4 regions of the Paenibacillus sp. lzh-N1 genome follow, and region 3 is predicted to be linked to each of the others. Evidence: riboswitches for the same ligand, from Rfam matches in the RefSeq annotation. Region 3 holds a riboswitch; each other region holds the start of a gene.
The links. Region 3 has a riboswitch for thiamine pyrophosphate ahead of C0638_RS05570 (ABC transporter substrate-binding protein). Riboswitches for the same ligand answer to the same signal wherever they lie in the genome.
Positions count from the first base shown of each region.

Region 1: it holds a riboswitch for thiamine pyrophosphate, as region 3 does, so the genes downstream of both, thiC (phosphomethylpyrimidine synthase ThiC) here and C0638_RS05570 (ABC transporter substrate-binding protein) in region 3, are expected to answer to the same signal.
Region 2: it holds a riboswitch for thiamine pyrophosphate, as region 3 does, so the genes downstream of both, tenA (thiaminase II) here and C0638_RS05570 (ABC transporter substrate-binding protein) in region 3, are expected to answer to the same signal.
Region 4: it holds a riboswitch for thiamine pyrophosphate, as region 3 does, so the genes downstream of both, C0638_RS19480 (thiamine phosphate synthase) here and C0638_RS05570 (ABC transporter substrate-binding protein) in region 3, are expected to answer to the same signal.

Region 1 is NZ_CP025696.1:878,379-886,152, reverse strand. Features, by position in the region: gene C0638_RS03975 (lipoate--protein ligase family protein) at 1-461, shown strand, start outside; gene C0638_RS03970 (Fe-Mn family superoxide dismutase) at 473-1,852, opposite strand; gene C0638_RS03965 (alpha/beta hydrolase) at 2,103-3,140, opposite strand; gene C0638_RS03960 (IclR family transcriptional regulator) at 3,439-4,182, shown strand; TPP riboswitch at 4,300-4,411, shown strand; gene thiC (phosphomethylpyrimidine synthase ThiC) at 4,595-6,409, shown strand; gene C0638_RS25285 (hypothetical protein) at 6,615-6,767, opposite strand; gene C0638_RS03950 (YitT family protein) at 7,275-7,774, shown strand, end outside.
Region 2 is NZ_CP025696.1:3,012,756-3,020,529, forward strand. Features, by position in the region: gene C0638_RS13750 (winged helix-turn-helix transcriptional regulator) at 35-376, shown strand; gene thiE (thiamine phosphate synthase) at 659-1,348, opposite strand; gene thiD (bifunctional hydroxymethylpyrimidine kinase/phosphomethylpyrimidine kinase) at 1,345-2,175, opposite strand; gene thiM (hydroxyethylthiazole kinase) at 2,172-3,017, opposite strand; gene tenA (thiaminase II) at 3,043-3,732, opposite strand; TPP riboswitch at 3,867-3,968, opposite strand; gene C0638_RS13775 (NAD-dependent malic enzyme) at 4,032-5,759, opposite strand; gene C0638_RS13780 (glycosyltransferase) at 6,157-7,278, shown strand; gene C0638_RS13785 (polysaccharide biosynthesis protein) at 7,283-7,774, shown strand, end outside.
Region 3 is NZ_CP025696.1:1,219,789-1,227,562, forward strand. Features, by position in the region: gene C0638_RS05550 (hypothetical protein) at 199-1,290, shown strand; gene C0638_RS05555 (EAL domain-containing protein) at 1,440-2,501, opposite strand; gene C0638_RS05560 (bifunctional 2',3'-cyclic-nucleotide 2'-phosphodiesterase/3'-nucleotidase) at 2,777-4,879, opposite strand; gene C0638_RS05565 (pyridoxamine 5'-phosphate oxidase family protein) at 5,096-5,530, opposite strand; TPP riboswitch at 5,801-5,910, shown strand; gene C0638_RS05570 (ABC transporter substrate-binding protein) at 6,107-7,150, shown strand; gene C0638_RS05575 (MTH1187 family thiamine-binding protein) at 7,666-7,774, shown strand, end outside.
Region 4 is NZ_CP025696.1:4,284,851-4,292,624, reverse strand. Features, by position in the region: gene thiS (sulfur carrier protein ThiS) at 1-105, opposite strand, end outside; gene thiO (glycine oxidase ThiO) at 102-1,250, opposite strand; gene C0638_RS19480 (thiamine phosphate synthase) at 1,308-1,901, opposite strand; TPP riboswitch at 2,231-2,339, opposite strand; gene C0638_RS19475 (ABC-F family ATP-binding cassette domain-containing protein) at 2,425-3,978, opposite strand; gene C0638_RS19465 (cupin domain-containing protein) at 4,416-4,955, opposite strand; gene C0638_RS19460 (hypothetical protein) at 5,309-6,298, opposite strand; gene C0638_RS19455 (hypothetical protein) at 6,285-6,839, opposite strand; gene C0638_RS19450 (hypothetical protein) at 6,841-7,236, opposite strand; gene C0638_RS19445 (hypothetical protein) at 7,277-7,756, opposite strand.

The DNA of each region.
Region 1 (7,774 bases), 340 kb from region 3:
GGCTGATTGCCGATGCGCTGGCCCCGTGGTCTGTCGAGGCGCAGACCGGAGAAATCATCGGGTCCTTCTGTCCCGGGGACTACGATGTGAGCGTTGGGGGACGCAAGTTTTGCGGCATTGCGCAGCGGCGTCAAGCCAAGGCGTATATCATCACAGCCTTTGTGATGATTGAGGGCCGCGGAGCAGAGCGTGCACAGGCGGTGCAGCAGTTTTATCGAGAGGCGGCCGGGGGTACGCCTGAAGGCGTGCAGGAGCCGGATTATCCCCGAGTGAATCCGGCAACGATGGGCAGCCTGGCAGAGCTGGCTGGTGTGCCGTCTGTCGAGGCGTATACAGCATCGCTACGCCGTGTAGTTGAGAGCCGGGCTGCCATTTTGCCTGCCGATGGCTCGCTGGTGCAACCGGAAGGATTGGCAGAACAGATGGCAGCGCTCAGAGAGCGGTACGATTTGCAGGTGTAGTTTGTTTTAGCTTAGAATGGTTGCCATCTTAGCTTGGAGGCTTGAGCATAGCGCGCCTCCACCTCAGGCCAGTTGACGACATGCCACCAATCTTCGATGTATTTATTACGTTCGGCCTGATGCTTTAAGTAATATGCGTGTTCCCACACATCGATCGCCAGCAGCGGAATAGACTCCCATTGAGTCAGGTTCTGGTGCTTTTCGGCCTGCAAAATTTCAAGCCGCCCGGCGCGCGGGCTCCATACCAGGATAGCCCAGCCGCCGCCCTCGACCTTTTCGGCTGCCGAACTAAATTGCTTTTTGAAGGCATCGTAGCTGCCAAAATCCTTTTTAATCTGTTCAGCCAGCGGTCCGCTTGGGTTTCCACCGCCTTGAGGGCTCATGATCGTCCAAAAAAGAGTATGCAGATAATGACCTGCCCCGTTAAATGCCAGTTCACGTTCCCAATGCTTTACGAGGTCAAAATCACCTGTTTTTCGGGCTTCTTCCAGTTTCTTTTCCGCTTTATTCAGATCATTCACATAGCTCAAATGATGCTTGTTATGGTGAATACGCATCGTTTTTTCATCAATGTACGGTTCAAGCGCATTATAAGGGTAAGGAAGCGGAGGGAGCCGATGTCCCCCAATAGGGACCGGGCGACCGACTAAGGATTTTTCCGCTGCTGAAGGTTGCGTCTGACCGGACTGGACGCCTTTAGTAGCCCCAGAACCTTCTCCTCTCATGCTGGCATGCCTCTCTCGAAACGCTTGCTCCGGGTAATCCTCACCCTCTGCCGCTACATGATACAACCCAGCGGCTCGTGCGATGGAGCCGGGCTCTTGAAAGGGAGTTGTCGAAATCAGGAAATATTGACTTTCATGTGCTGCGTGTATTACAACTCCGGCGGATTTTGGCTGTTGACGCAATGCATGACTGTGCTCGGTCAGCAAACCTAGCTGCCGTACATATTCCTGTGATTGACGGTTCGCAGTTTGCAGCAAATCGTCCAGTCGACGATTTAATTCTTGAGAGGCAGGCTGTGAATTCAAGCCTGATTCGGACAACGGTTTCTCTCCAGTTGCTGATGCGTCTGATCCCCTTGAATGGGCTGATGATTCATCCAGCTGGTGTGTATGAGCTTGGGGAGCAGACGACGCTTTTTTCTCCTGATGTTGCCATGCTTGTTCTACCGGGTCAAGCGCGCTCCGTTGCTCTTCAAGTAGCTCTATGGCGGCCCGTTCCGTTTGTTCAAATACGGTTCGCCAATCATCCAGTAGCCGCACATAAGCAGGTTCTAGCCCTTCAGTAGCGGATTTAATCACTTCCACATGCCAACTTTCCTGCTGCTTCCAATGACGGATTTCCTCCAGCACACGTAAGGGCAGGAAAGACCCATAAGTACTCAGCATCGTTTTTACCTCCCGTATCCCACTATGGCTATCCAGCAGATCTAGCAGATCTGTCCTGGATGCATATGTACCCAGTATATTCGCCGTCCCATCGGGAATATGTCTATGAACTTCCTTCATCAGGTTATACCTTTTGCACAGAACAATAATTAATCGTGGAAAATAAAAAAAGAAGCCTGTCTACGGCACGGGTTAAGTGTCCATAGGCAAGCTTCTTCAAGGCGATGAATGCTTATTCGAAAATAATTCTTTACTGCGTAGTCGTTTGTTTATGGGCAGCAGCCGTGGTTTTCTTGTCCTCCAGCTCCTGTACACTGCTTAAAAATGTCGATACCCGTCGTAAATATTCACGAGGATGCTCTCTGAAAATAAGCTCATGTATCCCGTTTTTGACAATCCATACACTGGAAAGCGGGTTGGTCTGATTGGCAGCGAGCTTTTCCGCAATGGGGTAAGGGGCCTTTTCATCCTGTGTACCGTGTACAAACATGATTGGAAACGGATAGTCCTCCTTTTTTACCTCCTGATATGGAATCTGATGCAAACTGGTGCCGTTCAAGACTGGAAACAGCAACTCCAGTATTTCCAAAGATGGATGTCTCGGCAAATTAATTTGATTGTGAATGTTATGGTACAGCGTATCCGGTTCCAGTAGGAAGGTGCTGTCCAAAATCATCGCGTCCACATCTTTGGTTTGCAAACCCGCCTGAAGAGCGGTTCCTGCTCCCATAGAGAAGCCCCATACAATAATTTCCGACGAGCCGCGTTGTTTTGCAAGCTGGATGGCCCCAAGAAGCTGTTGGGATTCTGCCTTGCCTCCGGTTGCGACGGCCTTGCTGTTTTGTGACGCAAATCCGTAATCGAACATGACCACATTAAAGTTCAAGCTATGGGCATAATGCGCCAGATCATACATGGGAATCCAGCTTTCTTCACGGTTGGCTCCATAGCCATGACTGAAAATAATGGTTTTCCGCGATTGATCTGCCGGGATATACCAGCCTTGTACCATGCGGCTACCATCCTTGGCTGGGAAGCTGACTTCCTCATAAGGCATACCTTTGGCTTGCATCGGATTAGAGTATAATGGCGCGACGGTGGGATTCGTAAGCACCCAGGCGATGTAAGCATGCAAGGCAATAAAACAAAACAACAGAAAAAATACGACCGACAGCAGCAGAGCAATCACAACGTGCTTGAACCGCAGCATACGGGGATTAAAGAGTGGGGTGGACGGCTCCTGAACAGCGGTCTGTAGCTGAGCGTTACGCTGGGATGTCGAAATCATGTAAGAGCCTCCTTATATAGAATTGATCTTCGAATCATAAAATTTAGGTATAATTCCACTTGAAAATAGTAGGGTATGTCCGTATAGATACCTATTATCGTATGATGGGTATTATCCAAAGTCAACGTCTGAACCGGAAAAGTAAAAATGATGCAAAGAATTGTCGATGTTTGTTCTTGTTCTGTAATATGGTTGTCACAAAAACATCGGTTTACAGTAGCCGCGACTATTCTATATAATTTATGTAACCATGTTTCATAGTGTGAAACGAATATGGATACAAGAGGAGCGGTTCACGATGGAAGACCGTAAATTAACCGTCCGCGCTGTAGAGCGTGCACTTGATATACTGCTGTGTTTTACCGCAGAATCTGATCTTGGTCTAACGGAGATTGCCTCCCAAATTGGTCTACATAAAAGCACCGTTCATCGTCTTTTGACTACGCTAGAGGATCGGGGATTTGTCGTTCGGAATGCCGAAACGGAAAAATATCGGCTTGGTTTTCGCATATGGGAGCTGTCGACGCATCTGTCCCAAAGCGATGAGCCGGCGGTGTTGTTACAGCCTGCAATGGAAGGACTGCGTGATCGCTTAGGGGAGACGGTCAGCTTGTACCTGCGAGATGGAAGCATGCGTATTCGCATACAAGCCGTGCAGAGCAATCAGGCGATCCGCAGGGTTGCTCCCGTGGGAGCGCGTATGCCGCTGGCTGTGGGAGCCTCCAGCAAGGTGCTGGCGGCCTTTATGCCGCCACAGGAGCTGGAGGTACTGCTAAGCAGTGAAGAATGGCCTCCCTCGGTAGATACTGAGGTATATAAAGCCCAGCTGCAGGACATTCGTGAGAAGGGGTATGCGACTAGCTATGAAGAACGTGAGCCAGGAGCTGCGGCTGTGGCCGCGCCTATTGTGAACCGAAAGGGACAGGTCGCGGCGGCTTTATCTGTATCCGGCCCGGTCAGTCGACTTGCGCCTGAGACGCTGCATGATTTTGCTCCGGTTTTGATCGAAGCAGCTAAGGAAATGGGGCTTATGCTCCCGTAACAGTAATCAATACAAAAGGAAATCATACAAGGGTTGCCAAAGCTATAGATTTAAAGTAGTCTGATAGAGATGGCGGGTTGTCTGTTATAGCCGCCAATTCATGTGAATAGAAAGTATCACAGTTACTGGGGGAGCCTGTAATGCGGGCTGAGATGGAATCGGGCAAGATTCCGGACCCTTTGCACCTGATCTGGATCATACCAGCGTAGGGAAGTAATCGGCCATTGAAATGTATACGCAGCTGCTGTCTGCGGTGACGCATAGGGTTTTATTCCATGTGCGTGCTATCTGGATAGCTGCCTCGTTTGATTAGCCGGTTCCCTAGGGAACCGGCTTTTTTGCATAGATCAGCGCCACCCTCGGAATGGTTCCGGATCGGTGTGTCATTTCAACGATACGGGAGGAATGGATCATGAAACCGACAGAAACCGAAGGAACAAAAGAAACAGGAATGAAATCAACAGCAGTAGAGAAGGCAAGTGCGGAGCAATCCAGTAGGGTTAATTCTTTCCCGGGGAGCCGCAAGGTGTATATTCAAGGTTCTCGGCCGGACATTGCCGTGCCAGAGCGTGAAATCGCGCTGCATCCCACACATACGCCGCAGGGGATAGAGTATCATGAGCCACTGCGTGTGTACGATACCAGCGGTCCGATGACAGATGAAGCCTATCAGGTGGATATTCGTCAGGGCTTGCCACCATTACGGCGAGCTTGGGCACTGGAACGGGGGGATGTGGAGGCTTACGCGGGCCGCGCCGTCAAGCCGGAGGATAATGGACTGAAACCCGGCTCCAAACGGGAAACAGTGGAATTTCCCGGCGTGACTAACCGTCCGCTTCGGGCTTCACAAGGGCGCACTGTGACGCAAATGCATTATGCGCGGCAAGGGATCATTACGCCTGAAATGGAATTTGCGGCGATCCGTGAAGGAGTGGAGCCCGAGTTTGTGCGGCAGGAGTTGGCGGCTGGACGAGCCATTTTACCTTCAAATATCAATCACCCGGAAAGCGAGCCCATGGTCATAGGGCGCCATTTTCACGTGAAGATCAATGCAAACATTGGAAATTCCGCGGTTACGTCCTCCATCGAGGAGGAAGTGGAGAAGATGACCTGGGCTGTACGCTGGGGCTCAGACACCGTCATGGACCTGTCCACAGGTCGTAATATCCATACGACACGCGAATGGATTATTAGGAATTCACCCGTACCGATTGGGACGGTGCCGCTATATCAGGCACTGGAAAAGGTGAACGGCGAAGCAGAGAAGCTGACGTGGGAGTTATATCGAGACACACTGATTGAGCAGGCGGAGCAAGGAGTGGACTATTTTACAATTCATGCGGGAGTATTGCTACGATATATACCGATGACAGCGAATAGAATGACGGGAATTGTATCCCGGGGCGGATCGATTATGGCAGCCTGGTGCCTTGCGCACCATCAGGAGAACTTTTTGTATACGCATTTTGAAGAAATCTGTGAAATTATGAAAACCTACGATGTGGCCTTTTCTCTCGGGGATGGTCTGCGTCCGGGTAGTATCTATGATGCGAATGATGAAGCACAATTTGCAGAGCTGAAGACGTTGGGCGAGCTAACGCAAATCGCATGGAAGCATGATGTCCAGGTCATGATTGAAGGGCCGGGACATGTCCCTATGCACAAAATCAAGGAGAATGTGGATTTACAAATGGAAATTTGTAAGGAGGCTCCCTTTTATACTTTAGGGCCGCTGACGACGGATATCGCACCAGGATATGATCATATTACCTCAGCTATCGGGGCGGCTATGATCGGTTGGTTCGGGACGTCCATGCTGTGCTATGTTACGCCGAAGGAGCACTTGGGCCTGCCGAACAAGGATGATGTCCGCGAGGGAGTTATTACCTACAAAATTGCCGCACATGCTGCTGATTTGGCGAAGGGTCATCCACGGGCGCAGCAGCGGGACGATGCTTTGTCCAAGGCACGTTTTGAATTCCGCTGGCGCGATCAGTTCAATCTTTCGCTTGACCCTGAGCGGGCCTTGTCCTACCATGATGAAACACTACCGGCAGAGGGGGCCAAGGAAGCACACTTTTGCTCGATGTGCGGTCCTAAGTTTTGCAGTATGCGTATCACACAGGACATTCGTGCCTATGCGGCAGATAAGGGACTGAATACCGAGGAAGCCGTCGTCGCCGGGATGCGTGAGAAGGCAGAGCAGTATCGGGATGGCGAGCGATAAATCGGAAGCGATACGAAAGTCAATCAACTGGGAAGCCTCAACAAATAGTACAGTTAAGCTCGTCAGAGGTTTATTTCCATGAACGTATGAGTTTAGGTTTAGAAACGCGTGACATAGCAAAAAGCCGTGGTTCTCTACAGTCGATGTAGAAAACTACGGCTTTTCAGCTTATGTAAAGCGAGATATGCACCGGCTTAACGGCGCTTTATTTTTTACCCATTTTTTCATTCAAAATGTCCTGAAAGCTGAGCTTCTTCTCCGAGCTATCTTCTTTCTTCTGCATACTCACCGCGTTGGCACGTTGGTATTGGTGGTGAAAGGGCATCAGGGTGTGGACAGTTAAGTTCATTGTATTCATGTGGGTCATTCCTCCAATTCCATATTGTCAAATTCAGATTGAGTTGCTTAGGACAACTGTATAGGACTATTTATATGTACTTGATGTCGTAATGCCGTGTAGGTTGCTTGGTAAGGTTTCAATCATTATACCCGCATTTATCCAAAGTAAAACGCTTTTGCCATAAAACAGGAAGATGGTCGTATGTGTCCAAAATGTGTATTAGGAGGATGGTCATTTTAGGGGAAAATGTGCCTAGGGCCTAAACAAGGGCTAGAGGCCCGTTTTCTTAGTTTAGTAGTCGGGATTGTGTTTTTTTGTCGAATAACCTTGTATTAGCAGAATTTTGCGGAATTCTAAGGTTGGACTAAGGCAGTCTGGTGGCGAATTAAAGTGTCAAAGTTGTATTGACTTTATGTTGGGGAGTGGATACCATGAACTGGTTGTCAGCGTATTTTGGCAAGAAGAGTCAGCCAATCCATCTGGCAATTCATCCGTTGAAATGTTAGAGAGAGGATTAGAGCATATATGAAAAAAAGTATTGCAGATATCGTATTTATTATTCTGGGTGCGTTTTTTTTCGCGCTGGCTGTTAATCTGTATGTGATCCCGAATGAGTTTGGCGAGGGGGGCGTTACAGGGGTCACGATCATCTTGTACTACCTGTTTCAGTGGTCTCCCTCGATCGTCAATCTGGTGATTAATGGCTTGCTGCTGATTGTTGGATATAAATTTTTGGACAAGAGAACGACCTTGTACACTATAATTGCGGTCGCATTTAACTCATTGTTTTTGCATTTAACGGTCAACTGGCGGATTGATTCGCATGAGCCGACGATTAATGCTGTATTTGCCGGAGTTTTGGTAGGGGTTGGAATTGGCTTAATTGTACGGGTCGGTGGTACAACGGCAGGAACCGTCATTTTAGCCCGGATCGCTAACAAATATCTGGATTGGAATATCAGCTATGCCTTGTTGTTTTTTGATCTGATTGTTGCATTCTCTTCCTATTTTATTATTGGTCCGGA
Region 2 (7,774 bases), 1.8 Mb from region 3:
TTTGATAGGTACTACCCGAAAGGATAGTGTGAATATGAGTATGGCTGAATTTAAAGGTAAAGTTAAAAATATTGAAGATACACCTTTTGGTTATACAGTGTCAGTCATTGGTGGTAAATGGAAAATGGTTATTATTTATCTTCTGGCCGAAAACCAAGTGGTTCGCTTTAATGATCTGAAAAGACAAATCGGAGCTATTACATACAAAACATTGAGTTCACAGCTAAAGGAATTGGAAGCGGATGGATTGGTGAACCGGAAAGAGTATCCTCAAGTTCCGCCTAAAGTCGAGTACAGTCTCACAGAAAAAGCGGAAACACTATTGCCTGTTTTGGAAGGGTTATGTGAGTGGGGAACCAAAAACCAATATAATTAAATATCGTTTTCTAATTGTTCTCGAATGCTATACGAATATTAGAAAAGACGATTGACATATATTTACAGTTAATCAGGTATTTAACGAGCTCAAGTGCACTGGGGATAGGAATGCTTAAAAATCAGTATCATTTGGGGGATGTGATATTTTGACTATGGCAATTATTTTTATTTTATTTGTAGCGTACAACACAGAGCCTCATTTCTACTTTATTAGTGGAAATGAGGCTCTTGCGTAAACAATAAAAGTGACATAATGGGGTGAAGGAAGGGACATAGCATTTTATAGCTTTTGGGACATCCCCGGATGTTTGATGCTTAGCACTACCTTTTTCTTTAATCCCTCTGCAGCAGCTCGAATCTGTTCTGCCTGCGTCACGGCCGAAATCACCGCTACACCATCGGCACCCGCAACTACCACTTCCTCCACACGGTCTATCGTAATACCTCCGATCCCAACGATGGGCAGATCAATTCCTGCTTTGCGCATTTCATATAAAATGGCTGGACCCTGCACCGCATGAGCATCATCCTTTGAGATGGTGGGATAGATGGGGCCGACACCGAGATAGTCCGCACCATGCAGGATGGCTCGGCGTGCTTCTTCAATCGTATGGGCGGAGACGCCAAGGATTCGGTTTCCGATCCGCGCGCGCACAGAATCAGCCGATTCATCATCCTGACCGATGTGAACACCGTCGGCGTTGAGCTCAAGAGCCAGCTCCACATCGTCATTGACGATAAAAGGGATACCAGCATAGTGGCACAGATCTTGTAGCTGACGCGCAAGTTCGAGCATAGGAACCCCTGTTAACGCGCTACGGCCCTTTTCCCGGAACTGGATCATGGTGGTACCGCCAGCAAGAGCCTCCTGCACAACCCGACTTGGTTCCGCGAGGCAGTTCACGCTTCCAACAACCAGATACATCTGTAAATGCCGCCGCATGATCTCAGGTAATATTCGGCCGCTCATTGGAGTATCTCCTGACGACGGCGGTAGGCCCAATGATTGGTGGGACCGTGTCCCTGGCCCAGATACAACGTATCCTCAATCGCCGCCTGAATGAAGGCTCTTCCATTCACTATAGCTTCCGGTACAGACACACCTTTCCCTAATTCAGCGGTAATCGCTGCTGAGAACGTACATCCTGTTCCGTGTGTGTGGACAGTTCGTACCCGCTTGCCGCCCAGCTCGGTGAAGGCTGTTCCGTCAAAGAGCAGGTCAACAACTTGACCGCTGTTTTCGCTCTCCTCATCATGGCCACCTTTGATCACAACAAACTTGGGTCCTAGGCTGCTAATATGTCTCGCAGCTTCGCGGCGATCCTTCATCGTACGAATGCTTATCCCGGTTAAGGCTTCCGCTTCCGGGATATTTGGTGTGACGACCAAGGCCAAGGGGAGCAGGTCGTCGTTCAAAGCCTGCACCGCTTCCGGTTGCAACAGCTTTGCGCCCCCTTTGGCAATCATTACAGGATCGACGACAACCTTTTTCCAGCCGAACTTTCGGATCTGCTCGGCCACAAGGCGGATGATGCCCGCGTCAAACAGCATGCCAGTCTTTAGGGCGTCGACTCCAAGATCTGATCCTACAGCTTCGATTTGCTGCGCTGTTGCTTCCTGTGGCAACGGATATACACCGTGAACTCCCAAGGTATTTTGTACCGTAATGGCTGTAATAGCCGACATGCCGTATACGCCAAGCTCCTGAAAGGTTTTGAGATCGGCTTGAATTCCAGCTCCGCCGCCGCTGTCTGAACCGGCAATCGTCAGCGCTCTCGGTACATGCACGTCTCTCATCGCGCACCACCTGTTGTAGTTGTTCCAGCTTCACGGATCGTGACATGCCCCTCCAGCGAACCAGTATGTAGTTTGGCAAGCTCGTCGAGAAAGGCAATCTGGAAGCTGCCTGGCCCCAGTTTTGCAGTATGTGCTGCGGCTCGGGAAGCTGCTGCACCGTAAAATGCCAAACCTGCTGTACCTGCGAGCAGCAGGTTGGGTTCAATTGCTGCAAACGCACCCAACACAGAGGTCAGCAGGCAGCCTGTTCCGGTTACCTTCGTAAGCAGCGCGTCTCCGCCACTAATCAATCGTACTTCAACCCCATCGGTGATGACGTCCTCTTTTCCAGTGATGACAACCATGGTATGGAGCGTTTGTGCAGCCCGAACTGCCAGATCGACATTACTGCTGTCAGCACTGTTGCCTGCATCTACCCCTTTAATCTCTCGGACTTCTCCGATTAGATGGGCGACTTCGGCTGCATTGCCTCGCACTAGTGAGATTTTTACTTCTTTTAGGATCCGCAGTGCTGACTCGGTTCTAAAGCTCGTCGCTCCCGCACCAACCGGATCCAGCAGAACTGGAACACCATGAGCATTCGCTGATTGTCCAGCAATGATCATGGCATCTACCAGCTCGCGGTTCAGCGTACCGATATTTAACACGACGGCGCCCGCTATTTTTGCCATATCTGCTACTTCCTCGGGTGCATAAGCCATCACCGGGGAAGCGCCCAGCGCATACAGGCCGTTGGCTGTAAAGTTGGTGACCACCACATTGGTTATATTATGAACGAGGGGGTTGCTATTTTGTACCTTTGTCAGGAGATCCGAATAACTTTGTTCCCATATACTCATCATGTTTATCCTCTCTCATCTCTACTGATTATTCCAAGACCGTAGCGCGCATCTGGACGGGCCATTGTTCCTGCTTATAAGCCATATCCCAGAACATATATTCCAGCTGGCAGCTTAGCATAAAATGCTCAATCATCCGCTCTTGCTCGGCAGCCGTGGCGACATTCGCCCAAGCATCCACACGCTCGCGATATTTGGATGTTACATCTTCAATCTGGTTTCCATAGAAACAAATCCACTCATAGAATGGATGAGACTCGTCCGGTCTTACCTCATCCATTAGCCTGCGTCCAATCTCAAGATATGTCCATGGACATGGCAGCAGCACGGCCATGATTTCTCCAAGACTACCTTCATGTGCGACTGTCAGCATATGGCGGATATAATGATGAGCGGACGGAGCGAGTGGATATCCCTGCATCTCTTCATAGGTGACACCTGCGATAGCACAAAAGTTTTGATGCGGATGAACCTCGCTGTTGAGAATAAAAGAGATCTGTTCGTTAAATACAGCCATATCCTCCCGGCTTGTGCTTTTGGAGATCGCGATGCCGTAAATCCGCATGTAGGCGTTCAAATATTCAAAGTCTTGTTTTACATAGTGAATCAGCTGCTCCTTTGTTAAATTTCCTTCAGCAATACCTCTCACAAAGGGATGCTCATAAATGGCTTGAAAAATGCCATCCGCCTGCCGACGAAGTTCTTGCGAAAAACTCATTTCCCCACCTCCAATAAAAATGGAGAACAAGAAGTCCCGTAAGATACAATTCTCGGAACAACGCCAAAAAGCCGCCCCGAAAACTGGAGCGGCTTCAACATAGGTTCAATGCGCAGAAAACGCTTGAAACCTTATATACGAAGGCTCCACTTTCCTACGCTAGTACGAACTAGATCAGGTTCAAAGGGTCCAAGTTCATTCTTGTCTCAGCCATAATGGCTCCCCTAGTGGACTTTCCTATTCTTTTGACTAATACTGTACATTCGTTCCTAGGTTATGTCAAACTGCTTTGATTCCAGTCAAGGATTATGAGGGTGCTGGATTACACTTTCCACGGCTTTGACCCTTACATATTCCGGTTTCCACATCGCATCCCGAATGGCTTGTTCAATATCTGAAATGTGTGCCTGAGCTACCTGATCCTGAATTGCAGCCTTCGCTACCGCAACCGCAACCGCGAACGAAACATCACGTAATTTTTGGATATGAGGCAGCAGTGCACCGCCAAGTTCATTCGAATCTACGGCGTTGGCAACGGAATCAGCTGCTGCGGTAAACATGGAAGGGGTGATTCTTTTGGCCTTGACCACAATTGCGCCCAGACCTAGCCCCGGGAAGACAAAGGCATTATTCGCCTGTCCAATTTCAAACTTCGTACCGTTATAGGTGACGGGCTCAAAGGGACTTCCGGTAGCAATCAATGCTTTGCCATCAGTCCATCGTATCAAATCTTCGGGTACCGCTTCAGCAAGGTTGGTAGGATTAGACATGGGCATAATGATCGGTCGTTCCACATGCTTTGCCATTTCCTTGATAATCTCTTCAGAAAAGGCACCCGCTACACCGGAAGTTCCAATTAAGATTGTGGGTTTTACCTGACGGATGACCTCCAGCAACGGTATTTTATCATCTTCCGATCGGGCCCATGAGCTGATTTCTTCCTTTTTACGCACATATGGTTTCTGATAATCCAGTACATCTTCCATATCGTCTGTTAACAGTCCGCGATAATCAAAGGCCCAAAATGCCTTGAATGAATCTTCTTCAGGAAGCCCGTCCTCGATCATTGCACCCCGTATTTGGTCGGCGTTACCGATTCCTGCTGCCCCTGGACCAAAGACAAGTATTTTTTGTTCACGTAGCGGAGTTTTAGTGACACCTACCGCCGAAACAATCGCAGCTAATGTCACTGCTCCTGTGCCCTGGATATCATCATTGAAGGTGAGAATGTTTTGACCGTACTTCCCTATAATGTGTCGTGCGTTCACGCTACCCACATCCTCCCAATGCAAAAGCGCCTTCGGGAATTGTGTTAACGTTTTGCTGATAAAGGTATCAATAAATTGATTATAGGCTTCCCCGCGAACTCGTTTATGGCGGTTTCCGATGTACAGGGGATCATTCAGCAGCTTCTCGTTATTCGTGCCGACATCCAGTACAATGGGCAGCACCCGCCCGGGGTGAATGCCTGCCGCAGCTGTATATACAGCGAGTTTGCCAATAGCAATGTTAATTCCCCCGACACCCCAGTCACCAATCCCCAAAATACTTTCCGAATCCGTCACGACGATCAGGTCAACATCCTCACTACTCAAACCGGTATTATAAAACGCCTGTCCAATACCGTTCGGATTATCTATCGATAAATATACGCCCCCAGGGCGGTTGTACTCATGGCTGTATTCTTGAATGGCGGTTCCTACAGTCGGTGTGTAGACTACGGGCAGCATTTCACTCAAATGGTCGGTTAGCAGTCGATAGTAGAGTACGATATTTCGATTGTGAAGGTCGTTAAGTGAGGCATTTTTACGCAGCATGGTGGGTTGTGCCAAGAATTGCTGATATGCCCGAACGCTCTGTTTCTCCAATGAAAGGACAGTGGGAGGAAGAATTCCTTCCAGGCCCAGTTCTTTGCGTTCTTCTTCTGTAAATGCCACTCCTTTGTTCAAAAGAGGGTTTGCTAGCACGTCCTTTCCTCGTAAGGGAGTAGATAATGACCCATCACGATTGACATGGAATGCTTCCATAAAAAGACCTTCTTTCCCTGTATTTTGATAATTATTCATGATGAAAGATGACATGTTATCCATAGTATGGACATGCAAATTGGTTTTATTCTTCTATTTATCTATGACAAAAAGACCATATATATATCTTCTTATTAATCTTATAGAACTAATTTCAGTTTCGGATTCATCTTGTAATTCGCACGTTTATAGTCCTAATGAATCAGGTCCAAATACTCTGTTTTTATCAAATATGAAAATAGATTTTTCTTCTCTTAAATGTTTATATATCAAGGGATGTGAGCTATTTTGTTAAGAAAATATGAAGTATTTGGACATTAATTTAATCTTGCTAAGCAAACATTTTTAATTCTTTTTCAACAAAATAGAATTATTCGGAGGAAAAGGAGAGGTTTGTGTGCAGGGACCTATAGCCATTTTTAGCGATAACAACAGGGCTATTGATTATCCCAATGTGATTTGTTTTTACCAATATATACAGTGCGAGGACACGGAGACCGCTTCAGTCTACGAGGATGCATGTTGCTGCCTGATTGATTATAGGGAGCCGGGGCAAGCCGTGCGGAAAGCTAATCAGATCCGTAGCCAATTTCCGCAAATGCCATTGCTATTGGTGACGGATGTAACCTTTCCGTTCAGTGATCAGCATATGGTGCAAATTATCGGAGTAGGCCGATTGCGTCTGCTATTTTGGCAAGCCAATGATACCGAAGAAATCATTTCTGAAATACAAAGCTTGCTCTATCCCGAGTATTCGACCAAAAGCCAACATGTTGCATTCATCTTGTCTGTATATAACGAAGAGAAACGTTTTGTTCATGTCAAAACCTTTGCTGAGCGACTGCAAACCTTTATCCGCAGCCATATTATAGAGGGTTCGATTTATCTCATTGATGATGGTAGTCACGATGGCACGAATGCCTTGATTAAAGCGCTGGAGGCGGCAACGGACTTGTCCGTAAACCGGATTAACCAGAACCTGAGTCCGCTGCTTCAAACGAGGGAATTGGGACGCAATACGCGCAAGGCAGGGACGTATCTCGAAGGAATGCGGACCATCGGTGCGGATTACTACGTATTTGTGGACGCGGACGATTCCTTTTTTATTGAGGACATTGCCAGAATGATTAATGTTGTTCAGCAGGGCTACTATGATGTTGTGATTGGAACCAAAGATATGACCGCCGAGAATCGCTCTTTATTGCGATCTATCGTCAGCTTTGGCAAAAGGGTCGTTTCTCGCCCCTTTTTACCAACAGGTGTGGTAGATTCCCAGACGGGTCTTAAAGTGATGAGTTCGGTTGCCGTGAAGCGGATGTTTCCACATTTGAAGGAACAACTCGGACTGGCGCTGGATCTGGAGATGATGTTTATTGCCAAGCGACTTCAGCTCCGTGTGCTGCAATTACCCGTCAAATGCATTGACCGAGATGGCTCGCACATTCATGTCTGGAAAGATTCCATTCGTTTTTTGCGCTCTATCATTGAGATTTGGCGACTGGATCGGCGGGTGAGATAACCACGTGAACAACCGACTGCGTTCGTTGATGTTTCCCCTCTTTAATGTGCTGCTTAACGGATTTAATTTTTTCTTCCACATTGCAGCGAGCTGGTATCTTACCGGACAAGCCTATGGTCAGGCGAACGCGCTGCTGGCCCTCTTTGCACTGCTGTCCGTTTTGGGCTTATCCATCCAGCTATTAACCGCCAAGCTGGTATCCAAGGGTGACAAGAAACTTCCGCTACGCAGCTTACCGCTCGGTTCTCTATTACTAAAAGCACCTCTAGTGCTAACTGTGCTTGCCATGATCATTTTACTTTCCGTTCATCCGTTGCTGCACTCGCTATTGGGTGTTGAGTCTGGCCCACTGTTCATGCTGTATGCCTTGATCGGATTGCATATTCTCGTGAGTTCATGCCGCGGAGATTTACACGGTAGGGAACGCATGCTAGCGCTCAATGTGAATTATTACATTGAGGTATTAGGGAAACTGAGCCTGTTTTTTGTCCTGGCC
Region 3 (7,774 bases):
TCGTTGGTGCAGGGAAATAAGGGACTTGTAAGCTTGCTCGGGCGCATAAGCAGAGCTGATATAGCCTACGATATATTTTTTAATTTATTTTTTTGAAAAACAGGTTGTATAAATGGACTTGGCGTTACCTATATTTATGAACTGCCCATATACTTGAACCAAAAGCGGTGCCATTCTTGAATTTAGGGAGGAATGTATATGAACCTTCGACCCAAGGAGCCAAAGGATCTGATTGTGGAATCAGCTGTAATCCCACCCAACATCCATGTGGATGTGGAGTCAGCCACTGAGGGGGGAACACGCCGCCTGATGCTTAGCGATAACCCGGAGACGCTTACCCATGTGACGGTACCTACCGAGCAAGCCACTTTGTGGCATGATGTGGTTCGCACCACAACCCGGACAGTCAAGCACCGGATTTTCGGCTGGCATTATAACAAAATAGGCAGCCCTGTTAAACTGGGCATCACCATAGAGAATAAAAGCACGGCTCGCCTGGAAGTACGTCATATTGAACGTGCCCTTGAGATTGTACCTGAGGACGGCAACTGGATTATTGATGTTGGGCAGTCTATTGCCAAAAGCTGTTTGGCGGGTACGATGAAACGTCTGAAGCCAGTAGACCGTCACAAATTCGGCAGAGGCACCGCCTTGCTGGAGGAATTTGAGCTACCCGAAGGATCGCTGGCTGGATTCATCTATGACCTCACGGTAGAATATGCCGAAGGCCACGGTACGCTGGACTATGTGATTCGCACCGTAGTCAGCAAAGATACGCAGACGGATCTGCGCGAGATTCACAAGGATGCACTCCCTCCTGTCCCGCCGCCGCAGGCGCACCCACGAGGAGTATGGTCCTTTTCTGAAACAAATGCGCGCATGCCGGAGTATGTAGTAGGGCAAAGCGCCAACTACCGAGCATGTGCCACTAAGAAGCTGAACGGCGAAACTCCTGCAGATCTGCTGTTTACCGGAGCACGCAGCGAGCTGGGGCCTGCGCTTGATAATCGCGGACAATTCGGAACGATATATAACGCAACCATTCCTATCGTTAATCACAGTAGTGAGGTACGTACCGTACGAATCTATGCCAATCCACGTGGAGGCGCGTTCGCCGGGTCTGTACGCGTGGATGGTCATGTATATGGTATCCCCTTGCTACAAGATAATACCAAGGTATGCCGACTGACTGACATCCGCGTCCCTCCTGGCCAGTCGAGCTATTCTCTTAGCTTCATGGTTGCAGGTAGCGCGACCACTCCGCTGGGTTTATACGTGATCACGCTATAATCGCAATAACACTAGATGGATACATGGATCGCCTCAATAGTGCAAAGAATATAATTAAGATGTGATTGTTCTAAAATGTTAAATAACCCGGTGACCATAGATCATCGGGTTATTTATGTCGATTTTTTTATAGAATACGCTATTTCAGATTACACTACTCTGCTCAGTATAAAGTTGGAAGGCGGCGTAGGCTCCGGCTTACCAAACAAATAACCCTGGGCAAGTGACACACCTGCATCGCGACAAAATTCAAAATCCTCCATTTGCTCTACACCTTCAGCCAACACCTGACCTCCAAAACGAAAAGCGGATTCCACTATCCCAGTAATTTGCCGTTTCTGATCACTGTTATGATGACAGCCATCAATTATACTGCGGTCAATTTTAACATAATCGGGCTGGAGGCAATTCATAAGCTCTGTCGTAGAATAGCCTGCTCCTACATCGTCCAGCGCCACAGAAACTCCCCGTGTACGATACTGTTCAAAGATTTGATGCAAAAAATTCAGGTCGTCTATTTCTTCTGTCTCTACGACCTCAAACACAAAATCCACCGTATTCATAGATAACCGTTCAATCGTCTCAAAGGTATGATTCAAGCAATAAGCCGGATTATAAATGGTTGAAGGGAGAAAGTTAATAAATCGTTTAATCCCCGCCGGAAGGCAGGTCGCACTTTTTTCAATAGCGGAAATACGAGCCGAGCGATCCAAATGAGCATGCAATCCAGCTTCACGGGCGACTTCAAACAGTCGGAAAGGCTGAAAAGACTTATCTGGCTGTGATGGACGCAGCAAAAACTCAAAGCCGATGATATTCAGCTTGTAGTCAACAATAGGCTGCATATGGCTGGTAAAGTTTTGATTATTAATAATACTCACCAGATCCGGATGCTGCAGTCGAGCTTGCAATTGACCAAATAAAAGCCATTCCTCAAATCCCTCAACATGTTGCAAGCCAGTCACCACAACTTGCATTCGGCTCAAGCACTCCTGCGGCAGACGAGCCAGTCCGTTAACCAGCTGTTCCAACTGTGAACGGCTGTCATAGCGAAACACGATGTTACCCTCACACCAATGTTCTTGTTTCATTTGTTCCGATAGCATGCCCAAGCCCTCTAATGCTGGAGTAAGTGACACCCTAGAATGCCTAATTTTCAGCAATCCTTGATCCTTAATAGGTAATATGATGCTGCAATTGCTGCAAGTCATAATGGTCCTCCTCGGAACAATTTCCCGGTTTTTTCACCATTATATCACAAATAATTAGAACAAAAGTACTATATAATTACGTGTTTTTACAAAAAATAAGCTTATTCTCAACAACAACTTAGGACTTAAGTGCATATTCGACAAAAACAAAACCTTTTTTACACTCATGATAAACGCAGGTACTGTTGTATTTGGCATCAAAAAAAGCAGCAAGTCTCTTGTTTAAAGAGACTTACTGCTTCATTCTGATATGGAGTGGAAACTAAAACTCCAAGTTACTTGGACGCCTTTGGTTTCGTTGTTTTAGCTGGTTTTGCAGCTGCAGGTTTAGTCGTTTTAACAGCTGGCTTCGCGGTTGCTTTCGCAGGTGCCGCAGCTTCCTTCACAGACGTCGTTGCTGCACTAGGCTTAGCGCCAGCTTTCAAGCTGTATTTGGCAAACCCGTCTGCCGCGCTGCTCAAGTATGAAATTTGTTGATTTCCGGCCAGCACATCTTTGGCATCAGGAGAGGATTCAAAGGTAACCTTGGCCTGGCCAAAAGGAGCAATAGACCAGTTGCCGTCCGCTGACGGGTTAATCGTTCCGTTCGTACGGATATAATCAACAACGACTTGGCGACTTTCATCTAGTGCTGCCATCACAATACGTTTGCCATCTGGGTTGGCCAGTTTGGAGGAGGAAGCACGATAGTTATTGGTCGCAACGATAAATTTCTGTGCAGGATCAATAGCCTTCCCATTGTATTGCAGATCCTTGATACGATGGGCTGAAGAATCAATAATAGTTCCCTTGGCATCATATCGTGCAGGCTGAGTTACATCAATCTGGTAATTCACACCGTCAATCACATCAAAATTGTAGGTTGGAAAATCTTTGTTGATCAGCGATTGTTCCTCTGTTTTGCTAGGATCAATGCGGTTGAACTGACCCGCAGACCATTCCAGCCACTCCTGAATTTCAGCACCAGTAACTTCTACGGCATGAACCGTGTTCGGGTACACGTACAGATCGGACACGTTTTTAATCGCTATTGTACCTTCAGGAATGTTGGTATAATACTCGGCACCGTTACGACCACCGGCTTTGAACGGAGCGCCTGCCGACAACACGGGAAGCTTTTCGTATTCTGTTCCTTTAAGATGGTTTTGAACATACCATTTCTGTGCATTTGTCACAATTTGAATGGACGGATCATCCTGCACTAATGCAAAATAGCTGGTAATCGGTGCAGTCGTTGTACCGACAGGTTGACGAATATAATCTAGCGTTCCTTGATGCTCTTCTTTAATCGCATCAACTAGTTTAAATTCAGGAATAAACTGCGCAGCCTGATTGGTGGTACTTACAACCGGACGCACTTGAGACTGAGAGTCGATGACGTTCCACTCACGGTTTTTCTTTTCCAGGCTCAGATCGATAATGCCTAGATCCTTGCCCCAAGAAGAAGCTTCTACAGCCGGTACACCATTAATAGTTCCTTTGTCCAAATCTAATCCGCTCATATCTTTAAAATCTGAGCTTGGGAAAGATTTGTGAGCATGCCCAAACAGAATCGCGTTAATTCCGTCTACCTTGCTCAAATATTTAACGGCATTTTCCATCATTGGCGTTTGCGGCACATCTTCATAGCCTGTATGTGCAAGTACGACAATAATGTCAGCCCCTTCTGTTTTCATTTGTGGAATAAACTTTTTGGCTGTTTCCACAATATCCTTTGTAACGACCTTATCCTTCAAATTGGCTTCATCCCACTGCATAATTTGAGGTGTTACCAGACCGATGACACCCACTCTGAGTGTATGCTCTTCGCCCTTCTCATCCATTACTGTTTTATCAAGAATCTGATAAGGGGTGAAATAATTTTTAGTAGCTTGCCCCCCTTTATCAACATAAACGTTCGCATTTACATAAGGAAAATCAGCTCCCTTGAGCGATTTGTCCAGAAAGTCGAGACCGTAGTTGAATTCATGGTTGCCCACTGTAGCTGCATCATAGCCCATTAAATTCATCATCTTGTAGACCGGATGAACACCGCCTTCTTTCTCAAAGGTTTTATTGCGAGCCATATAATCGCCTAATGGATTGCCTTGCAGCAAATCACCATTATCGAACAACATACTGTTTCTTGTTTCACTACGTGCCTTCTGGATCAAACTAGCTGTACTAACCAAGCCATATTCGTTGGTTTCTTTGTCCGAATAGTAGTCATAATTCATCAGTGCCCCATGAATATCCGTCGTTTCCATGATCCGCAGATTCACCGTAGCGCTATCGCGAGAATCGCTAGCTGCCCAGGATGGAGCGGCTGAAAACACCAGCAGGCTACAAGCTACAACTGCTGCTGTAAACCCTTTAAACCAATTTTTACGAAATAACAAAATATACCCCTCCTCATTAAGGTGTATGCCTCATATACATACTTTTGCACATATATGTAAGCTTTGAACCCACCATTCCTATTTTAATCCAACGCCAGACAAAAGAGTAGTCATTTGCTTAAAATATTTATGAAAAAATAATTATTTTTCGCATAAAAAAGCCAGTAAATCTCCTGAAAAGGTTGGAAATTTACTGGCTTGTCTGTTATATTGTTTCTATTTCGTCCACACCTGGCGCTCCGTTTGTTGACCAACGTACTCAATACGAGTCGGATTGACGTCTAAAATGACATAATCGGGATCATCAGGTCCGGAAAACCACTTTTTCAGAGAATCATTCCACACTTGTTTGCGTAACCCCTCATCAGCTGTAACCTGGACGGTAGCCTCCACTTCCAAGACTTCCTTCGTACCACCCACTTCATAACCCAGCAGCAGATAAGCATTCGGATTGTCCTTTAGCTCTTCCACTTTATGTGTTTTGCGATCCGTCGCCAGATGAATGTTCATTCCATCGTTAAAAAGGGCCATATAGCGCACTTTCGGTTTTCCGCCCTCTACCGTACCTAACGAGCAAAATTTGTTGTTATCCAAAGCCTTCACAATGGCTTGTTCCAGCTGACTGCGATCCAATGTATCCGTTTTACCCACAGTACAACAACTCCTTTTTACGAATTAGAATTCTATAGAGTCTATGCCACTTGGCACCAGCTCTCCTAAACATACAGTGTAGCTGTTCTGAAAATAACATGACCAGAACAGATCTGAATGATTCATGTTCATTTTCAGATCAAAGCTCACAGTAAAAGTGTACCCTGTCGTTCGGCAAATGAACCGTGAGCGCTTCCTTAAGGCTGGACAGACCCGCCTTCAAGGCATATAATCGTCGTAGTAAACCCGAATAAACGAACCCATTAAACCATACAATGCCAGGGGTGCTGGAATCGGCCGGCTGAGAGTGTGTCCCAAGACACTGACCCTTACAACCTGATCTGGGTAATGCCAGCGTAGGAATGCTTAAGCAAGATGTGCCTTTTATTAAAACAGGACATCCCTTACTTTGGTATATACAAGCGCAAGCGTCCCGGAATCCCGGGACGCTTTTTTTGTTGAAGATGAAGTTGTTGGAAAGATTGCATTCCGGCAGATGTTATTTTTGTGAAAATGGGGAACATAAGCTGTCTGATTGGACGGACAACGGGTAATTAAAAAGGAGAGAACACAAAGATGAAGCGCATGAAAATGTTAAGCCTGGGTCTAATCAGTCTTTGGCTCATGGCTCTGACTCTGACCGCTTGCGGCGGCAATCCCCCTACATCTCAAAAGGAGGCTCCTGCTGCCGACACTTCAACGTCTACCTCGGCAAAGGGGCTCAAAGATGTTAAAGTCGTGCTCGACTGGACACCCAATACGAATCACACAGGACTCTATGTCGCCAAGGACAAAGGATTTTACGAAAAAGCAGGCTTGAATGTCCAAATTGTTCAACCAGGCTCAGGCGGAGCCGACCAAATGGTTGCTTCGAATGCTGCACCTTTTGGTATCAGCTATCAAGAAGGCGTCACTCAGGCTCGCATCCAAGGCGTGCCGCTCGTATCCATCGCTGCGGTGATTCAGCATAACACCTCTGGCTTCGCAGCCCCGGTAGACCGCGGAATTAAAAGCCCGAAAGATTTCGAGGGTAAAAGCTACGGCGGCTGGGGTTCTCCTGTAGAAGAAGCGGTCATGAAATCCATCATGGATTCAGACCAAGGTGATGTGAGCAAAGTGAAGATCGTCAATATGGGTAATGCAGACTATTTTACAGCCGTGAAGCGGGATATTGACTTTGCCTGGATTTTCTACGCATGGACCGGGATTGAGGCCAAGCTTCGAGGTGAGCCATTGGATATGCTATATGTAAAAGATTATTCCAAAAACCTCGATTACTATACACCTGTAATTGTGAGCAATGAACAGACGATAAAAAATGATCCTGAGCTGGTTAAGGCGTTCATGGACGCTACCGCGCAAGGCTATGAATACACTATCGCCCATCCAGAAGAAGCGGCAGATATCTTAAGTAAAGCTGTGCCGGAGCTGGACAAAAAACTGGTACTCGCTAGTCAAAAATGGCTAAGTCCGCGTTATCAGGACGATGCCCCGCAATGGGGCGTACAAAAAGCGGAGATATGGAAAAACTACTCGGACTGGATGTATGAACGCAAGCTGCTCAGCAAACCTTTGGAAGTCGATAAAGCCTTTACAAACGACTTCTTGCCCAAGCGTTGATCTTGTAAATAGAGCTTGAAGTAGCCTTTGTGCCACTACGCGGACTGATGATGCTTTCCATCGCCACCGCCCCCGGATTTCCGGATTAAAGCATCAGCAGGGTAAAAATCCGGGGACAAAAGCGACCGCTTCGCTTGTACAGCACCATTCCGTCCGCTTCGCTCTCGCTCCACTTGGTTTATTCTTTAGTCTCATAGTATCTAAGCGCAAAAGCAGGTGCGCTTGTGTGTAAAAATGCCACACAACCCTGCTTTAAAAATAAGGTGCTTATAAGGCGGTTGGCAGCGTAGCGATTCATTTGAATCTGGAGAAGCGAGGTGTTCGCCTGAAAGCTTTCTTTAGGAAAGCTAGCTTCGGAAGCATATGCTCAGGGGGATTCTTACCTTTTAAATTTTATTCAAAGAATCCCGCGGCAACAGCGATCGTAAGATCAAATGAACCGTGAAGCGGTCTCCCCGCCTTAAACCAATTTATTTTCCTAATAACTTAAACAAAAAAGGACAGGTGAAATTCGCATGGCTAACACATTGCTCAGTATTCAAGTCATCCCTAAAACTCCTAATAACGAAGACTCTTATCCATATGTAGACAAGGCGATTGAGGTCATTCAGCGTTCCGGCGTCA
Region 4 (7,774 bases), 2.6 Mb from region 3:
TACCACTACGGTTTTCACCTTTAAATCAAGTTCATGCAGCAATTGATCCACACGAGTGATTCGATTGGAAATGGTCATGCTCTGTCCGTTAATGGTCAGCTTCATAAGCTTTCCTCCTTGAAAAGTTCAGAAGAAAATTTACTTATTCCAAGTCCAGCTGCACCAGCCCCTTTAAGCATAGCTGCCATCGCTCGCCCAGTCGCATCACTAAGCAGGACACCGTTGCGATAATGCCCGACTGCAGCATAGACGCCCTCTACTCCAGGAACAGGCCCAATGAAAGGACGCTCCGCAGCCGCCTGCGGACGCAAGCCTGCCCATGCACGTACAAAAGAAGCTTCCTGTACACGCGGTAACCAGGCAGATGCACGTGCTAACAACCCCTTTAAGCCTCCTACGGTCACCTCTTTGTCATATTGATGCGGAAGACTTGTGGCACCAATCCAAAGCTCGTTATTCTGTTTAGGCACGAGGTAAATATCGTCAGCATAAATGGTATAATCCAACGGATGATCCTTCGAGGAGACTGCTACCGCTTCGCCCTTGACCGGGTATAGTGGATAATCAAACCCAATTTGTTCTAGCAATTTCAAGCTGTCCAAGCCTGCGGCAATCACGACCTGATCGCAGGAAAAAAATCCACTATCCGTTCGCACACCACAAACTCGACCATCCTGTATGACCAGTTCCTCAGCTTGAGTTCCAGACCATATTGTTGCTCCCAGCACCGCAGCTGCCCCTGCATAAGCACGGCAAAGCTGGACAGGAGACACTTGTGTCTCCTTTGATCGGTAGATAGCCCCAATTACTTGATCTGCCAAGCCCGGAATCCGTCGGGCCAACTCCTTGGCATCCCACCAAATGGGACGATCATCCTCTCGCATATTCGCAGCATTCCAGCGTTTTTGGCCCTCTGCTTCCGAACGAAATGGGGTCACAAATCCTCCTGTACGAAAGTCCACTGAAATACCCGATAAACGTTCCAAATCACAGACAAGGTCAGGGAATGCATCTCGACTTGTACGGGCAAATCGTGCCAGCTCAAGGTCTGCAAACTCTTCACTTTCCGCTGCCAGCATTCCCACCGCTGCTCCTGATGCTCCCTCACCAGGGATCCATCGTTCCAGCATGATCGTACTACGTCCCTCCTTAGCCACATGATAAGCAATGGAACTGCCGATCACACCTCCGCCTATGACCAAGCATTCAGCGTGTCCTATCGCTTTTTTCTCTGTATGTGTCTTTGACATATGTTCCGTGTCTCCTCTCCAGTAAGCATTCTGCTTTCCCTTCGTCTTGTTTTCTTGCTACAGGTCGTGAACTACAAGATCTACCATTCGCCTATATTCCATCGCTGCTGCAACGGGTGACTTTGCTTCCCATATACCAGACATCACCGCAATTCCGCTTGCTCCAGCATGATAAAGCTCTGGAACATGATGGGGTTGTATGCCTCCCAGCGCTATCACCGGAATGTCCGACAATCTGCAAATGCTTTCAAGCTGTGCTATACCCCGCGGTACAAGACCAGCTTTACAATGGGTCTCATATACATGACCAAATAGTACATAGTCTGCTCCAGCCTGCTCGGCGGTCTGCACCTCCTCCAACGAATGTACAGACACTCCACAGCGTGTACCCTCTGAAAGTAGACTTTTCGCATCCACCACAGATAACCCATTAGCTGGAAGCTGGACAGCTCCTGCCGAGGTAAGTAAAGCTACGTCCACGCGGTCATTTACTACAATTTGCCGCAAAGGAACTTCCTGCTTGATCATGCTACGAGTCAAAGAAAGCAAAGCAGAGGCACCCTTCTGTTTCGAACGTGCGTGTACATAATGAATATAAGGACAAATAGCGGCAGCCACTTGGGGTACATTCACACAGGAGACACTTTCCATCGTAATTACGTGTAATTCGATCTCATTTTCACCTCACTTGGACTAAAGAATATGAACTTGTGTTATCAAAAAATCGTATTAGCTGAATCTATACTGTTGTAGCTCCATATTGGGTAATATCATACGGAGCCAGCCACTTGTACCAGCAATAATGAAAGGAGATCATATGTAAATCCGTCTACGGAAAATCGAACAAATGAAGATGAACGAAACGCAAAAAGCCACTTCCCAAAGGAAGTGGCTTGACAAACGTTCAAAATCAAACGGACTATTATATCCGTAAACGTATATCGTTCCTGCGCAAACAAAAGTAAAGAGCTACTACCTTGTTTGTACAGTACTCACTTCCCTACGCTGGCATAACCCAGATCAGGTACAAAGGGTCCGAAATCCATTTATTTCGTCTCAGCCGCATGGGCGGCTCCCCTAGTGTGACTATTTTATTGTATCAGCTAAAGATAGCTTAGCATATTTTCCTAATTCTGCAAACCCCACCTTGTGTGAAATCTGTCAGAACTGGATTTTAGTTAACTTTACTAGACCACTCTTCTACATTCCACGTTTTGGTTACCCAATCCTCGTAAAAGTCCGGTTCGTGGGATACAAGCAATACGGTCCCTTTGTATTCCTTCAAAGCGCGTTTGAGTTCATCCTTTGCTTTGACATCCAAGTGGTTGGTAGGCTCATCAAACAGTACCCAGTTGCTCTCACGCATTAGCAGTTTACAAAGGCGGACTTTAGCCTGTTCTCCACCACTAAGCGCAGACAAAGGCCGCGTGATATGCTCATTCTTCAAACCACAACGCGCCAAATGCGCTCGTACTTCATGCTGATTCAAATGTGGGAATTCATTCCATACATCGTCAATTGGTGTAATTTTCTCTGCCTTTACTTCCTGCTCAAAATAAGCGGGCTGCAAGAAATCTCCTTGATAGGTTTTTCCGCTGATCGGAGGTATTTTCCCCAGAATGGTTTTGAGTAACGTAGACTTACCAACACCATTGCAGCCAACAATTGCGATCTTTTCGCCACGTTCGATCGTCATGGACATTTTAGGCAAAAGGGCATGAGTATAGCCAATTTCAAAGTCAATACCTTCAAAAACTGTTTTCCCGCTTGCACGGGCTTCTTTGAACTGAAAGGTTGGCTTTGCGGCTTCTTCAGGCTTATCAATACGTTCGATTCGATCAAGCTGCTTTTCACGGCTTTTTGCACGACCTGATGTAGATGCGCGCGCTTTATTGCGCTGAATAAAGTCTTCCTGTTTCTTAATATATTCCTGCTGCTTCTCGTATGCATCAATATGCTGGGCTTTGTTCAGATCCGCCATTTCAAGAAACTTTTCATAGTTAGCTGAATAACGGGTCATCTTAGCAAATTCAAGATGGTAGATTACATTAACGACTTGGTTCATAAATTCAGTATCATGTGAAATTAGGATAAAAGCATAGGGATAATCCTTCAAATATCGCGTAAGCCACTCAATATGCTCCACATCCAAATAGTTGGTAGGCTCATCCAGCAGCAATACATTTGGCTTTTCCAACAGCAACTTCGCAAGCAGCACCTTTGTCCGTTGCCCACCACTAAGGGCTGCTACATCCCGATCCAGTCCGATGGCGGAGAGACCTAATCCATTCGCCATTTCTTCAACCTTCACATCAATGAGGTAAAAATCCCCCATATCCAGTTGCTCTTGAATTTCTCCCATCTGTTCCAGCAGGACTTCCAACTCTTCGGGAGAAGCCTCTCCCATTTTGTCCGTAATCTGCATCATTTCCTTTTCCAGTTCCAACAAAGGAAGAAACGCGTCTTTTAATACATCACGTACTGTTTTACCTGGCGTTAGCTTGGTGTGCTGATCCAGATAGCCATAACGTACACGTGGAGTCCATTCCACTTTGCCTTCATCTTTAAGCAATTTTCCAGTCAGAATGTTCATGAGTGTCGATTTACCAACACCATTTGCTCCTACCAATCCTACACGTTCCCCCGCAAGTAATCGAAAGGAAACATTTTTAAATAACGCACGGTCCCCAAAGTTGTGGGATACATTTTCTACAGTCAATAAACTCATAAGCTGTTTTTGGCTCCTTATTGTCTCATCGGCATTGCCGAGTGTTCTTATTTCATATAGCTATCGTTTCTTTCAAAGCTTTATTGTAGCACATCCGGCACCCTTATCGGAATATTGAAAACAGCGAATTTTAAGGTTTTCAGATGGATTGGCCTAAAAAAAGAAAAACAGTTAATCGTAGTAGCACTTAAGCTCCTCTTCGGTAGGTACGTAAGGAGTTTCTTGCTGCTTTGGTAATCTAAGCTTCTAGTATACAGAAGCTTACAATTCCCTAGCAATGAATGCCTAAATAATTGATAAGTTCTAATAACAATTAATAAAAAGGAACTCTATGTAGACAGTCCTCATGAGTATCGGAGGAATAATAAAATGGAGAAAATGTAATCATCCCGGTCTGGGTTCTTGACCGGGATGAAATAAAATTAATTTATAATTGGCTATCTTTCAGCAGACATGGCAATTTCTTTTGTTTCATGAACTGTACCAAATGGATGCTCAGGCGGTGCATAGATAACGTATATCTTAAGGGGCGTATTTCCTGTATTAATTACATTGTGCCATTTTCCAGCAGGTATCATAATTGCATAGTCATCATAGGCCATCACTTGATAATCTAATTTGTCTTTCCTATCCCCCATTTGAACAAGTGCCTGACCTTCTTCAATACGTATGAATTGATCAGTTGTTGGATGAGCTTCTAAACCGATATCATCGCCAACATTAATACTCATCAGAGTCACTTGAAAATGTTTCCCTGTCCATATAGCAGTACGATAATTTTTGTTTTGATTTGCAGCCTGGTCAATATTCACTACAAATGGACTTTGTCCATAATCTCTTAATATTATCTTTTCATTGAGATTACTGTCGTTGTTGTACCAATTGTAGTATTGAGGATTATAACTCCGATAGTTGTAATTACAGCTGTTATACATAGGAATATGCCATGGGAAGTGATGGCATGATTTAGGGTACATACTCATTCTCCTTTTTTTGATTCAGTGTTTACTTATCATATGCGGTTGCCTATATAAAGGACTAAAAACCTTCAACATTAGGCAAGTGCCTAAATGATGCCAAGACAAAAATATTCACAAGCGGTTTCGTCTTTTACTTCAACAGATATTAGCACTTAAATTTACATATAACTGCATATACTTTGCGAGTGGTGTCAGCTTCGTTGGAACTCCCCCGATATGTCGAGTATCAAATTCCATTTATTTGACTCACTCTTTAAAATAGCAGTGACCATAAAATCGAAAGACTAGGCTGTCACTGCAGGCCAACCTTTTAGTTGACCTAATAATACGAAACCCACCCCGGAGAGTGATTAATTTAAGCTGTTATGATATTTGTATTCGAAATACCCAGCAGCTGCCGCAGATTTTTCATCCGTAAAACGCTCAACCGCTTGAAAAGGAGCTGGATATGAATCTCTATAAAAATATTTCATTCCAGTACCCGGTTCTATGCCTCCAATAATAGATTGCTTTCGGACGACTCTTCCACCACCAAACCCATAGTTATTGTAATATCTGTCTCCAACTGGAATGCCTTGGATAAACGCGATCATACCCACATCATCTATCGTGTTATACCATTCCTCTTGTGGAATGAGTGGAAGAGTGAACGTATAGGAAATGCCATTCCGTGCTGCTTTTTCGTTATGGACGTTAATCATTCGAGCCAGATCTTCCTGAACGGTGCGAACGATGGTAGAACGGCGCATTTGCTCAAAGGTTAATGAATTGTTCAGTAACGAAATGGGGGTCTGACTCTCAAGCTCCTTTTGAAAACCCTCCACCCATCTCTGATTCCGCGCATCATATGCGTGCAGATAATTGTCCAGGGTGAATCCCACACTATTGCCTGCTGCATCAACATAGGCATAAGGCTTTTTTTCGCTCCACTTGTGGCCTATGACCGCTTGTCCATACGCATCTTTATAGGTTGCTGAAGCGAACGTATAATAACCATCATAGTCCAGAATCACAATGACTGGTATGTAATCCAATAACGCACGTTGTGCTGCTGTATCCCCATCAATGCCCATATTAAGGAAGAAAGTGTGCAGGAACGTGGTCAGTGCTTCTTCTTTATCTACACGAAAAAACTTATCTGATCCATATCCGGCCTCGCGTTCCTGACGTTCATTCTGTGAGAGCACAACACCTGCATCCTGAACTGCGGTACGGAGAGCAGACGTATATTTCATTTCTAGCTGCTGTACTTCACGCTGATTCTGCACTCGTAAATCACTAACCACACCAAAGGGCAAAAAGAGTAGGACAAATATAACTGCAAAATCAGTAATCTTCATTCAAAACCATGCCCCCGTAAGAAGCTGAAACTGCCGGCTTATCGTTATCTATTCCACCCAAAATCCAGGATTTGTATAAATCCGCAGGAGTTCGATTCGTATTATGTAATCGTACTGTAAAATAATCTCCGGCCATCAAGGTATACCGACGTGTCTGTTCCGACTTGGGCTGCGAATTATCAGGAAACAGTACAGGTAAGATTTGCGGGTTATAGTAGCCATCGTATACAGCTTCATAATTACCCAGAAAACTGTCTGGCTTTGCCGCATCTGCATAGTTCGGTACATATTTTTTGTGCATATGCTCCAAATCAACTTCGTACGTATTGCCTGTCAGCTCCAGATCACGCATAAAATCGTTATACATCGTCGGTGTAATGTAACCTTTGGTTCTTACCATATCAACAAAATGTACAGTCGAATGATATGTATTTAACCCGGATATATCATCCTGCCGTTCAGCAGCTTGAGCTGCGGGTACGATGTACAAAAGCAATACAGCGAGCAACGCCCCCAACAGCTTGGATATTGTTTGAACCACTTCAGTCCTCCCCCAATTTCTCAAAACGTACAGATGTTATGTCTCCGTTCCCATTACGCTGTGGGTATATGGCATATATAGAGGAAGCATCCAAGGTAGATACATCAGGCTCAAACGGTTCAGAGTATACATCGTACTCTAAACCGTCAACTTGAACCGAAATCCCCTCCTGCAAGTTCATCCGAATGGTCTGGATAACTTGAGTCCCCTTAATCCGTTGTGGCGTCTCCACCTCTATAGTTCTGGATATCCGCCCCTCTGATTGCTCCTCCCGCTGCGACCTTAATTCCAGTGCACTACCCAATTGACTGGACAAGTTTGCTGCTGCTGCACATGCGGTTATAAATAGAATAACTGACACACCAAGCCACAGCATACTTGAAGCGTGATCAGACATGCTCACATCTCCCTTATGACTATCATCTTTGCTGTACTTCTTAAGACTGGGTAAACAACAACCCACGTACCACGTTTGATTTGTCTTTAACGATTTCAGCCTTGAATTTACCACTTGGATTTACGTATTCATTCTCCTTTTCATTAAGTGTATTCGCAATTTTTCCCGTCTTATCACTGCCGCCATTCACAGCACCATACTGCTCGCTGTCTGGACTAATGTTCAGAGCATTTCCATACCACTGTCCTGCCATATTTTTGCCGGTTTTAATCTGAATACCAAACTGGTCCTTTCCCTGAAACTTCCGCAGCGCATTGGTTACCTGGGAGCCGCTAATTGTTGTGCCGTCGTATACTGTAAAGGAGGCTTGAGACAATTCGGTCTGGATATCGGCGAAATTGTTTTGTGCTGTTTTAGTAGCTTCCTGAGCTGAGATAAACAGTATGACTACAATTGTAATTAGTGCGATGGTCAAAAATATCCCAGCAGCTACCTTTAATGCTGTTGATGCATTGTTCATTTCTTTCTCTCCTCAACT